Regions from separate parts of the Exiguobacterium sp. H66 genome, predicted to be linked through region 1. Evidence: riboswitches for the same ligand, from Rfam matches in the RefSeq annotation. Region 1 holds a riboswitch; each other region holds the start of a gene.
The links. Region 1 has a riboswitch for thiamine pyrophosphate ahead of KNP88_RS04540 (3-oxoacyl-ACP reductase). Riboswitches for the same ligand answer to the same signal wherever they lie in the genome.

Region 1 (3,147 bases):
ATCTGTTTCATCAACGTATTCCTCATCAGATATACTCTCATCTTCATTTATCATTTCGCTGCTTGCTAAAGAGGCTTCGAGTTCGTCGATTTTCTCTTTTGCAGCACTGTGTTTCGCCTCTTCTTCTTTGAGTTTACTCTCTAAAGCAGTACGTTTGTCTGCTTCTTCCTTGTAGCTTTCAACGGTTTGCAAACGTAATTCTTTTTCTCGTTCTAACTCCTCTTTCAATTTTTTCGTTTCTTGTTGCTGCTCTTTTAGTTTAAGTTGCGTGTCCTTTAAAGATGTTTCTAACTCTTTTGACTCTATTTTTATTGATTCCAACATCTTTGTTTCCTTGGTAGAAGACCCGGCTTCAATTTTTCGTGGTTCATTTATTCGGTCTACCATATAGATAGAAATTGAAAAAGCAATGAATACACCTAGCCAAACGATAAAGGTTGGGTACTTCACTGGATTTCGAAGCCTTGGTTTAAAGTAAAAGTATAGACCAATTGCTGAGATGAATAAGCCAATGAGACTCCAAAAGGTGATAGTGAAGAGTAAAAGATAGACAATAGCAATCACGACGAGCAATAATACTTTTCGGATATTCATAAGTTCAGCTCCTTTAAGAATATTTGTAGTTTTATTGTACATATTTACAAGGGAAAATAGATTAGGAATTTATAGTTCTTTTCTAAAATAAATGCTTGTAAAGCTCGAATACTAACTTGAATAAAGTATAAGCAATTACTGATCAAACATAGTTGATAGCTTTTAAGAGAATAAACTTACATCAATCTAAGTGACTTAAAAGTAATCAGAATAGGCTGTATTTCGCAGTCGATACACAAAGGACTGTCTATCAGGAAATTGTGAATGACTCGGTAGAGGAAAAAATGATTCATAACTTAGATAATGAGAAAGGCATCTAACTTATCAAAGAACTTAACTCTTACGTAATTGTGCAGAACTCCAATGCTTGTATGGGAAAGAAGATGAATCGTTGATTGAATTGGTACGTTTTTATTCAAAAAGTAGTAAAAACGTAAAATAGAGTGCGTATACTTTAAGACGAAAAAAATTAAATATAAACTGAAGAGAGAAGACGACATACTTACTACTTAATGGCCCTCATAAGATGATTACGCAAGATAAGCTTTATACATTGCAAACATAAATGATTCGGACTACTAGATCACGTAATTGATCAGAAATATCGAATCGCTCGTATATTAAGACATCATTAAAGAAAGAAAAAATGATAATTAATATTGCCTAGTATAAGATGTGACCGTAACAAAGTAATCCGAATTAGATAATAATCCTATTTTTACGCTCGATCTTTAAAGAAATACTATTAACGAATCGCTTTCATCATCATTGACAGGTGTTCACAAGACTACTAAAGTGAAGGTAACTTAAATAGAATCACTAGGGGTGTTATTAAACTGAGATGAGTAGCTACTCAAACCCTTTGAACCTGAACTAGGTCGTACTAGCGTAGGAAAGTGTAAACTCTGATGAACAAGCGGAGACGATGATGTCGCTCTTTGCTATGTGGTTATTTAGACGTGCGCAACTTTCCTTTTGGAGAGTTGCGTTTTTTGTTTACTACTTCGCTATTTAAGTTGCAAAAATGGATGAGGGAGTGGACAAGAATGAGCAGAACAGTATTAGTGACAGGAAGTAGCCGAGGACTTGGGGCGACGATTGCAAGGGTGTTAGTGAACAATGGATTTAAAGTGGTGATTAATTACTACAAAAGCAAAGAGGCGGCAGAAAAGCTTGTGAGCGAACTAGGAGCAGAGAATGCACTTGCCTTGTATGCCGATGTTACGAAGCGGGAAGATGTTGAGAGCATGATGCAATCCGCAACAGCACATTACGGTCAAATCGATGTTGTCGTCAATAATGCATTAGTAGATTTTAAATTTGATCCGGTTGCTCAAAAATCGTTCATCGATTTAGAGTGGGAAGATTATCAAAAGCAACTGGATGGAACGCTAAAAGCTGCTTTTCACACCATCCAAAGTGTCCTACCACAATTTATGGAACGAAAGAGCGGTAGTATCATCAGCATTGGAACAAACCTCTATCAAAACCCCGTCGTTCCTTATCATGAATACACAACAGCAAAAGCAGGTTTAATTGGTTTCACACGCAACCTGGCCGCAGAACTAGGTCAATACGGTATAAACGTGAATGTCGTCTCCGGTGGGTTATTGAAAGTCACAGATGCGAGTGCTGTGACATCCGCTGAAGTATTTAATCTTATTGCTCAATCGACACCATTGAAAAAAGTGACGAGCCCAGAAGAAGTGGCTCAACTGGTTGCCTTTTTGGCATCAGAAGCAGCATCTGGGATTACCGGTCAAAACGTAACAGTCGATGGTGGGTTAACGATGAATTAAAGCGAGCGTTTTAAAAAATTCTCAGCTTGTAAGAGAAGGGATTCGTGAATAGAAGATGACGAATAGAAATCAGTTAAATATCGGCGTTTTGTTATATGGTTGTGGTCATCATCAAGCCGCATGGTTAATGCCTGATTCTGCGATTAAAGAGATCGGAGAGAGCCGCTATTATCAGCGTTTGTCTCAAATAGCGGAAGCTGGATGTTTAGATGCAGTATTTTTTGCGGATAATCAATCTTTTCCGGCTAATAATGCAACTGATTTACCTGCCTTTTGGTTGGATCCTTTAATTAATCTAACGGCTATTTCTCAAGTGACGGATCATATCGGATTAGTTTCTACGGTATCGAGCACGTTCTCCAATCCGTATACAGCAGCAAGGCAACTTCTAAGCCTAGATCACGTGACGAAGGGGAGGATAGGCTGGAACTTAGTGACCTCGATGACGGATTGGGAAGCGTTAAACCACGGGATGGATGCACTTCCACCGAGGGAGGAACGGTATAACAAGGCGAACGAATTCGCAGCATTGATGGAGAAGCTATTTTTATCTTGGGATCAAGCGGCTTTTCTTGCGAATCGATCAGATAACCAATTGATTGATCCTGAACGTATACAAGTTATCGATCATTCTGAAGCCTATTTCAGCGTAAAAGGTCCTTTGTCTACGCCGCGTAGTCCCCAAGGAAAGCCAGTAGCGATGCAAGCGGGGGCTTCTGAAGAAGGGATTGCCCTTGCAGCCAAACATGCGGAT
Region 2 (3,147 bases), on a different contig from region 1:
ACGGCGAAACATCTACTCAATGTCAAGAAGGTGGCGAGACGACGCGTGAACATGCAGTGGTTCAAAGTACCGGAAAAGATTTTCTTTGAAAAAAATTCAGTCCAATACTTGAAATCGATTCAAGATGTCTCACGTGCGTTGATCGTCACCGATCAAGCGATGGTCGAGTTCGGCTACGCGGATAAAGTCATCCGCAACTTACCGGCAGGCGTCAGCTACCGGATCTTCGACCAAGTCGAACCGGATCCATCGGTTGCAACGGTTCAGACAGGAGCGCAAGCGATGCGCGACTTCAAACCGGACTTGATCATCGCCCTCGGTGGCGGATCAGCGATGGATGCAGCGAAAGGCATGTGGCTCTTCTACGAGCAACCGAACGAAACGTTCTCGAACTTACGTCAAAAGTTCCTCGATATCCGGAAACGGGCCTATAAATTCCCGGCGCTCGGTAACAAAGCGAAGTTCGTCGCCATTCCGACGACGTCCGGAACAGGATCTGAAGTCACACCGTTTACCGTCATCACGGATAAAGAGAAAAACGTCAAGTATCCGATTGCTGACTATGCGTTAACACCAGATGTCGCGATCATCGATCCGGAATTCGTCATGACGGTCCCGGCATCAATCACGGCGGACACCGGAATGGACGTCCTGACACATGCGACAGAAGCCTTCGTCTCCGTCCTCGCGAACGACTATACGGATGGACTGGCGCTAAAAGCGATCAAGATGATCTTCGACTACTTGCCACGCGCTTATGCGAATGGTGACGATGCCGAAGCACGCGAAAAAGTTCACAATGCGTCAACGATGGCCGGAATGGCGTTTGCCAATGCCTTCCTCGGGATTAACCATTCGATCGCACACAAAATCGGTGGGGAGTTCCACACGCCACACGGTCGGACGAATGCAATTCTGATGCCACACGTCATCCGTTACAATGCAGCGAAACCGACGAAACTTGCTTCGTTCCCGAAATATGAATCATTCATCGCTGATGAACGGTACGCAGAAATCGCACGTTATCTCGGACTACCGGCAGCGACGACGGAACAAGGTGTCGAATCACTAATCCAAGCGATCACAGAACTCGGACAACAGTTGAACATCAAAATGTCGTTCAAAGCCCAAGGCATCAAAAAAGCCGACTTTGAAGCAAAACTCGATAAGATGGCAGTCGATGCATTCGAGGATCAATGTACGACAGCGAATCCGAAAATGCCGCTCGTGACGGAACTTCGGAACATCATGGAACTTGCCTACGAAGGCGTATAACAGAGAAATAAATCATGGCAATCAAAAGAGCCTTGCTTCCGGTCGACGGAGGCAAGGCTTTCGTTCGTAATCGAAAGAGACACCGACAAAACTGTCCTGTCATTATTGACAGATATTTCTAAGACCGCTAAAGTGAAGGTAACTTGAATAGAATCACTAGGGGTGTTACTAAACTGAGATGAGTAGATACTCAAACCCTTTGAACCTGAACTAGTTCGTACTAGCGTAGGGAAGTGTAGACTCTAATAAACAAGCGAAGACCAGTCTGTCGGTTTTTTGTTATGTGATTATTTAGACGTGCGCAACTTTCCTTTTGGAGAGTTGCGCTTTTTTTGTTTACGACTTCGCTATTTAAGTTGCAAAAGACGATGAAGGAGTGGAAGACAGTGAACAGAACAGTGTTAGTGACGGGAAGCAGTCGGGGACTTGGCGCGACGATTGCAAGAGTATTGGTGAACAACGGGTTTAAAGTTGTGATTAATTATTATAAGAGCAAGGATGCGGCAGAGGACCTCGTAAATGAGCTCGGTGCAGAACATGCCATTGCCCTGTATGCGGATGTCACGAAGCGACAAGACGTCGAGACATTGATGCAGTTAGCGACAGCTCATTACGGACAAATCGATGTCGTAATCAATAATGCCTTAGTCGATTTTAAGTTCGATCCACGCGCTCAAAAATCATTCATCGATTTGGAATGGGAAGATTATCAAAAACAGTTGGATGGCACGTTGAAAGCAGCGTTCCACGTCGTGCAAAGTGTCCTGCCGCAGTTCATTGAACGAAATAGCGGCACCATCATCAGCATCGGCACGAATCTGTATCAAAACCCGGTAGTTCCTTATCACGAATATACGACGGCAAAAGCAGGGTTGATCGGCTTTACGCGTAATCTTGCATCAGAGCTAGGACAGTACGGCATAAACGTGAATGTCGTCTCCGGCGGCTTGTTGAAAGTGACGGATGCCAGCGCTGTGACGACTGCTGAAGTATTCGAATTGATTGCCCAATCAACTCCGTTAAAAAGAGTGACGACGCCGGAAGAGGTGGCGCAATTGGTCGCCTTTTTAGCGTCAGAAGCCGCCTCTGGCATTACCGGTCAAAATCTAACCGTAGATGGCGGATTGACGATGAACTGATGTCAGCGCTCAGGAGAAAGGAGTCAGGGACCTAAAGATGACGAAAACAAAGCAGTTAAACATCGGTGTTTTATTGTACGGCTGTGGCCATCATCAAGCGGCATGGTTAATGCCGGATTCTGCGATTGAAGAAATCGGGGAAAGCGGTTATTATCAGCGATTGGCTCAACTAGCGGAAGCGGGTTGCCTGGATGCTGTATTTTTTGCTGACAATCAATCTTTTCCTGCTGCAAATGCAACTGAACTACCGGCCTTTTGGCTCGATCCTGTAATCAATTTAACCGCTATTTCTCAAGTAACCCGTCATATCGGGTTAGTTTCAACGATATCGAGTACGTTTTCAAATCCGTATACAGCGGCGAGACAACTGTTAAGCCTTGATCACGTGACGAACGGGCGTGTCGGCTGGAACCTGGTTACGTCGATGACGGACTGGGAAGCGTTAAATCATAGTATGGATGCGCTCCCTGCAAGGGACGAACGGTATCAAAAGGCGGATGAATTTGCGTCTGTAATGGAAAAATTATTTTTATCCTGGGATCGAGCTGATTTCCTTTCGAGCCGGACGGACAACCGGTTGATTGATCCTGAAAAGATTCAACCGATCCATCATAGCGGGACATACTTCAACGTAAAAGGTCCTTCGTCTACACCGCGTAGTCCTCAAGGGAAGCCGGTGGCAATGCAGGCGGGTGCATCTGCCCAAGGGATTGCACTTACATCGAAGCACGCG
Region 3 (3,147 bases), on a different contig from region 1:
TGTGCTACGAACCGCAAATTGAAGGAGGGCATGGGATGGCAGAAAATCGTATCGAAGAAAATCGGGACGGGACGATCATTCGTCTACAAGGTGGGTTTTATGATGTCATGACGACGCAGGGCGAGGTGCGATCGCGCGCTCGGGGAAACTTCCGAAAACGTGGTATCAGTCCTGTTGTAGGAGATGAGGTCGTATTGCATATCGAAAGCGAAACTGGATACATTTTAGAAGTGAAGGAACGGCAAAATTTCCTGGTTCGTCCACCGGTCGCAAACATCGATCAAGCGTTGCTTGTCGTCTCAGCAGCAGAACCGGACTTTTCAGCCCATTTGCTCGATCGGTTTTTAGTCTTAATCGAAGCAAAAGAGATTCAACCCATTATTATCTTGACGAAGATGGATTTGTTGCAAGGAACAGCAGAAGCAGAAGTCCGGACGGCGATTGCCGGTTACCGACAAATCGGTTATCAGGTGATTGAGACGTCGAGTGAGACGCTAGAAGGGGTAGAGGAAGTCCGTCCGCTACTCAAAGAAAAAACGAGTGTGCTCGCGGGACAGTCGGGAGTCGGAAAAAGTTCATTGTTGAATGCGCTCGATGCGACGCTCGATCTCGAGACGAGTCACATCTCGAAATCGCTCGGACGCGGACGACATACGACGCGTCATGTGACGTTAATTCCGCTTGCAGAGGGCTTGATTGCTGATACGCCAGGGTTTTCGAACCTCGATTTTCCACACGAGATGGAAATCGAAGAATTACGTTGGTGTTTTCCGGAATTCGTCGCACGGCAAGATACGTGCAAATACCGTGGTTGCCTGCATTTAAACGAACCAGGATGTGCTGTCAAAAAATCAGTTGAGGCAGAAGAAATCATGTCCTCACGCTATACGAATTATGGTATGTTTGTAGAGGAAATCAAGAATCGAGCGCGGAGGTATTGAAATGATTAAAATCGCACCATCTATTTTATCAGCAGATTTCGCCAACCTAGAACGAGACGTTAAAGCTGTCGAGGCGGCAGGAGCAGATTACATCCATTTCGACGTCATGGACGGCCAGTTCGTCCCGAACATTTCATTTGGTCTACCCGTCCTCAGTAGTCTTCGTCAAAAGACGGACATGGTCCTTGACGTTCATTTAATGATCGATCGACCAGAAAACTTCGTCGAAGCGTTTGTAGCGGCAGGAGCGGATATCGTCACCTTCCATGTCGAAGCGACGAATCATGTCCATCGTGTCTTGCAACAAATTAAAGGGGCTGGAGCAAAGGCCGGCGTCGTGCTGAATCCACACACGTCACTGTCGACGATTGAACATGTCCTAGAAGAAGTCGACATGGTCTTGTTGATGACGGTCAATCCAGGATTTGGCGGACAAGCTTTCTTGCCGAGCGTCATGACGAAGCTGAAGCAATTAGCGATGATCAAAGCAGAGCGCGGTTTGACGTTCGAAATTGAAATCGATGGTGGTGTCAACGCGGAAACGGCAAAACTGTGTATCGACAATGGGGCAAACGTCCTTGTCGCAGGTTCTGCAATCTACAATGCACCAGACTATGCAGAAGCCATCACTAGTATTCGAAACGCGGCTCACGTATAATAGAGCCAAGACAATTAAATTTTGACCGCAAGGGGTGTCGCGTCAAGCGGCTGAGAGAAGTGAGTAGACTTTAACCCTTCGAACCTGTTCCGTTCAGACGGACGTAGGGATGTGGCGCACGCAGGCAGTACGGCGTCCGTCGTACTGCCTTTTTGTTGTCATCATTATTTTATTTTTAGGAGGAACACAGTATGAAACGATTACAAATGTTAATGGAGATTGCGATTTTCGCGAGTCTCGGTGTTGTATTTGATTTATTGATTCCGTTCAAAATGCCACAAGGCGGATCCATCAGCTTAGCGATGTTACCGATTTTCGTCATGGCCTTTCGTCACGGCGTCGTTGGTGGTGTCATCACGGGTGCGCTCGTCGGAACGATTCAATTGATGTTCGCTCCGCAAGTCTTGACGGTCGTCCAACCGCTGCTTGACTATACGCTTGCATATGGTGTCGTCGGTTTGAGTGGAGTGTTTGCAGGCCAAGTCAAAAAAGCAGCAACAGAAGGTCAAAAAAAGCGTCTCATGACGATTGTCTTGTTTGCGACCTTGTTAGGTGCAGGTCTACGTTACATCTGTCATGTCATCAGTGGAATCGTCTTTTTTGCAGAGTATGCCAAAGGACCTGTCGTTCCATACTCGTTCATTTATAACGCGACGTATATGGCTCCGTCGTATGTTTTATGTGGGGTCGTTGCAGGTATTTTGTTTACGACAGCACCACGTCTTTTACGTTACTCCGCTCGCGGTATTTAAAGATGAGAGTTTTAATCGTTGCGGCAGGACCGGCAGAAGACGTCCCGACGCTCGCACCATTCGTGAAAGACAAGACGATGATTATCGGTGTTGACGGCGGGATTGCGACATTAGTGGAGCAAGGACTTGATTTTGATGTGGCAATTGGTGACTTTGATTCGCTCGGATACGTTCCGGATGGTGGATTGCTTCATCCGGCAGAAAAAGATGAAACGGACTTAGAACTAGCGTTACGTTACGCTACCGAACAGGCTGCAGGTGCTGAACTACTCATCTTTGGTGCGACGGGTGGTCGGCTCGACATGACGCTACAGAACGTCTATTTGTTAAAACAATTCCCGACAGCACGACTCGTGACGAAACGTGAGGATGTCCGGTACTGGAAAACCGGTCAGTACGAACTCGCGTCTGAAGGGTATCATTACCTGTCATTCATTCCCCTTGTCCCGTCGAACTTGACGTTACGCGGCGTCAAATACCCTTTGACGGAGCATCCTGTTCCGGTCGGTGGTTCGCTAACGGTCAGCAATGAGTGGGTTGGTGTTGCGCAAGTGACGGTCGTCGAAGGGGAAGTTCTCGTCCTGCGCACGCACGAAAAATAAAAACGTGATAGACGCGACTCCATCATATCCCGCTGAAGCGATCGGGACATGCGTTCTTCAAGTACACGTCATGACGTCATGAACAAAAAGATAGGTATGGCAAACGCCGATGACTCCGTATGTGAAACGGAATCATCGGCGCTTTGATTTTTTAGCAGCTTATTTAGTTAGCCGCCTGTTTGAGATTAACCCGG
Region 4 (3,147 bases), on a different contig from region 1:
GATCTGTTTTTGATTTCACTGAAGGCGGGCGGCACCGGACTGAACCTGGCGACGGCGGATACCGTCATCTTATATGACAGTTGGTGGAATCCGGCTGTCGAACAGCAAGCGGCTGACCGGGCACACCGAATGGGACAAACACAGACGGTCGAAGTCATCAAGTTAATCACGAAAGGGACGATCGAAGAAAAAATCATCGAGCTGCAGGAGCGGAAAGCGACACTCGTGACGGACATACTTGAACAACCGGCGTCACTTGCGTTATCGGTCGATGAGATGGTTCAATTGCTTGAATAAGAGGAAAGGCACCGATTTCTTTACATGATGTAAACCGTTGCTGCTCTAGGGAGAACAGGTTTCTGGCTATCGTTTTTTCGCCGGTTGATGTTTAGCTTTTAATGTTACGGGGGTATAACTATCATAGCACCGCATCAGCGAGTTGCTTTTACAACCACATGTTTCTCAATATCAGCGTAATGACCTGGGAGAGAAATGCTAACCATTCACTTCGATCTTCATTTTTATGAAATCAATTTGAAATAGCATTCGATGCACTGTCTTGATCCGGAACGATTCGTTCCACTCCTTTCTTCATTACCTTTTGAGGGCTATACCAAATTCAAGGGGGAAATGAACATGTCAGTAACATTAAAAGTAGAAGAACGCGAAGTACGCCCACGCTCACTTAGAAAGCAATTACGTCATGAAGGAAAAGCTCTTGGTGTCGTGTATGGTTACAAAGTGGAAAGTACACCGATTGCCTTTGACGAAAAAGCATTGATCAAAGTCGTTCGTGAACATGGTGAGAATGCACTTGTTGCACTTCAAATCGGTGGTAAAAAAGTCAACACACTGATCAACAAACTCGATATGGATATCTTCACACCAACAATCAAGCACGTTGAATTCATCGCTGTTAAAATGGATGAAGAAACAGAAGTCGAAACAGATATCGTCCTCGTCGGCGAAGCGGCTGGTGCAAAACTTGGTGGATATCTTTCACAAACACTCTTTAAAGTAACAGTTGCAGCTACACCAGATAAATTACCGGAACGCGTCGAAGTCGATGTGACAAATCTTAACCTCGGTGATTCTCTATCGGTTTCGGATTTACCGGAAGAAAAAGAATACCGTATCGTTACGGAAGGTGACATTCAAGTCGTTGCCGTCGTCGAATCGACACTTGAAGCGGATCTCGAAGAAGCAGATGCTGAAGAACCAGCTGAAGCGACAGAAGAAGTTTCTACTGAAGAACAAACGGAAGAAAAAGAATAATTTTTCTTACCCTCCCCTCGCGGAGGGTTTTTTTATCTGTATTGACAACTGTCAGTAGAGTCGGTACAGTAAATAGCGTACACATTATATGCACATCCACTAGGGGAGCCCATTGGCTGAGACGATTCACTTCGGACCCTTTGAACCTGATCTAGTTCATACTAGCGTAGGAAAGTGGAGCGGTAATTCGTTCAATTTTTCTGCATGTTTGCAGATTCAGCGACCGCTCTCTTTCATAGAGGGCGGTCTTTTTGTTTGTCTGGTGGTTGTGCCAAAGGGAGATAGGAACATGAACAGTTGGAAAATGAAAGAAATCATCGTCATGATGATGTTGTCGGTTGCTTGCGGGGTACTTTACTTAGGGTGGTCGACATTGTGGTTACCGATTTCCGCGATCTTCGGACCGGTCGGATCGAACTGGATGTTCGGGATTTGGGTCATCGCGAGTCCGCTTGTCGCCTACATCATTCAAAAGCCCGGGGCAGCACTGATTGCAGAAGTCGTCGCCGCGGCTGTCGAATTATTCACGGGGAGTCACTTCGGATTATCGGCCTTATTGATTGGTTTCGCTCAAGGAATCGGTGCCGAAATCGCTTTTGCCCTCTTCGGATACCGGAAGTTCAACACAATGACGTTAGTTCTATCCGGAATGTTCGCCGCAATCGGCAGTATGGTCTATAGTCTTGTCGTCAATGGTTTCGCCTACTATACGACGACGACACTTCTGTTGACGTTTTCCCTTCAACTCGTCAGCGGTGCATTACTCGGCGGATTACTTGCGAAAGTCATCGTCGATGCGCTCGTCAAGACAGGGACGTTGAACGGTTATGCGATCGGGCGTAAGCGGCGGAAGCCGGATGCGGCATGATTCATTGTAACGACTTGTCTGTCCGCTATCCGGGGCAACATGACAACGTCCTGCACCACGTGACGGTGACGCTACACGAAGGGGAAACGACGTTGCTCGTCGGACCGAGCGGCAGTGGGAAAACGACGTTTTTACATGTTCTCGCCGGTTTATTACCTGACGCGATTGAAGCCGATGTCAGCGGCCACTGCAAAACGAACGGGACGGTCGGAATCCTTTTTCAAAATCCGGACGATCAGTTCTGCATGCAGACCGTCGGAGCGGAAGTTGCCTTTAGTCTTGAAAATCGTTCAGTCGACCGCAGTCAGATGGATGATCGGATTGACGCCGCACTGGCACGTGTCGGCCTGGATGTGCCGCTGACGACACCGATTATGCAACTGTCAGGAGGGATGAAACAACGACTCGCCCTCGCCTGCGTCCTAGCGCTTGAGCCGGATATTCTATTGCTTGACGAACCGACGGCGCAACTCGATCCGGCAGGACATCGGGTTTTGATGCAGCTGATTGAGGAACTCCATCACGACCGGACGTTGACGCTCGTTCTGATTGAACATCAGCTTGACCGCTGTGTGACGTTCAGTGACCGGGTGCTCGTCTTCGATCACGGCGGAACGATTTTACGCGATGGTCCGCCGCTTGATGTCTTCGGTCAGCATCGCGATGAACTTGAACGACGCGGCATTGCGACACCGCTCCTCTACCCGTATGAACTGGAAACCGTGCCCCCCGCTTCTTCCCAGGCGGGGCGGTTACGAAAAGTGACTAACATCCGTCCTCCGGTTCGGCACGACAATACGTTCGCGCTGACGCGTACCGCGTTAGGACGCCGTAAGCAAGTGATTGTCGACGACCTGTCGCTTGCAACACACGGCGGAGAGTGGATCATGGTTGTCGGATCGAATGGTGCCGGGAAAAGCACGTTGCTCGAAACACTGGCGAAATTGATTCCGGCGCAAGGCGGTACGGTCCGCTTGTTCGAAAAAGAACTGCGGGCATGGAAA

Region 2: another riboswitch for thiamine pyrophosphate. It lies ahead of KNP88_RS09970 (3-oxoacyl-ACP reductase); the one in region 1 lies ahead of KNP88_RS04540 (3-oxoacyl-ACP reductase).
Region 3: another riboswitch for thiamine pyrophosphate. It lies ahead of thiT (energy-coupled thiamine transporter ThiT); the one in region 1 lies ahead of KNP88_RS04540 (3-oxoacyl-ACP reductase).
Region 4: another riboswitch for thiamine pyrophosphate. It lies ahead of KNP88_RS00195 (ECF transporter S component); the one in region 1 lies ahead of KNP88_RS04540 (3-oxoacyl-ACP reductase).

What each region holds. Positions count from the first base shown of each region.
Region 1 is NZ_JACSMQ010000002.1:231,299-234,445, reverse strand. Features, by position in the region: gene KNP88_RS04545 (hypothetical protein) at 1-594, opposite strand, end outside; TPP riboswitch at 1,406-1,506, shown strand; gene KNP88_RS04540 (3-oxoacyl-ACP reductase) at 1,641-2,393, shown strand; gene KNP88_RS04535 (LLM class flavin-dependent oxidoreductase) at 2,449-3,147, shown strand, end outside.
Region 2 is NZ_JACSMQ010000005.1:120,163-123,309, reverse strand. Features, by position in the region: gene adhE (bifunctional acetaldehyde-CoA/alcohol dehydrogenase) at 1-1,275, shown strand, start outside; TPP riboswitch at 1,424-1,524, shown strand; gene KNP88_RS09970 (3-oxoacyl-ACP reductase) at 1,662-2,414, shown strand; gene KNP88_RS09965 (LLM class flavin-dependent oxidoreductase) at 2,452-3,147, shown strand, end outside.
Region 3 is NZ_JACSMQ010000001.1:347,979-351,125, reverse strand. Features, by position in the region: gene rsgA (ribosome small subunit-dependent GTPase A) at 36-941, shown strand; gene rpe (ribulose-phosphate 3-epimerase) at 943-1,599, shown strand; TPP riboswitch at 1,620-1,726, shown strand; gene thiT (energy-coupled thiamine transporter ThiT) at 1,791-2,351, shown strand; gene KNP88_RS01810 (thiamine diphosphokinase) at 2,354-2,953, shown strand.
Region 4 is NZ_JACSMQ010000001.1:30,327-33,473, reverse strand. Features, by position in the region: gene KNP88_RS00205 (DEAD/DEAH box helicase) at 1-297, shown strand, start outside; gene KNP88_RS00200 (50S ribosomal protein L25/general stress protein Ctc) at 637-1,275, shown strand; TPP riboswitch at 1,367-1,465, shown strand; gene KNP88_RS00195 (ECF transporter S component) at 1,565-2,143, shown strand; gene KNP88_RS00190 (ABC transporter ATP-binding protein) at 2,140-3,147, shown strand, end outside.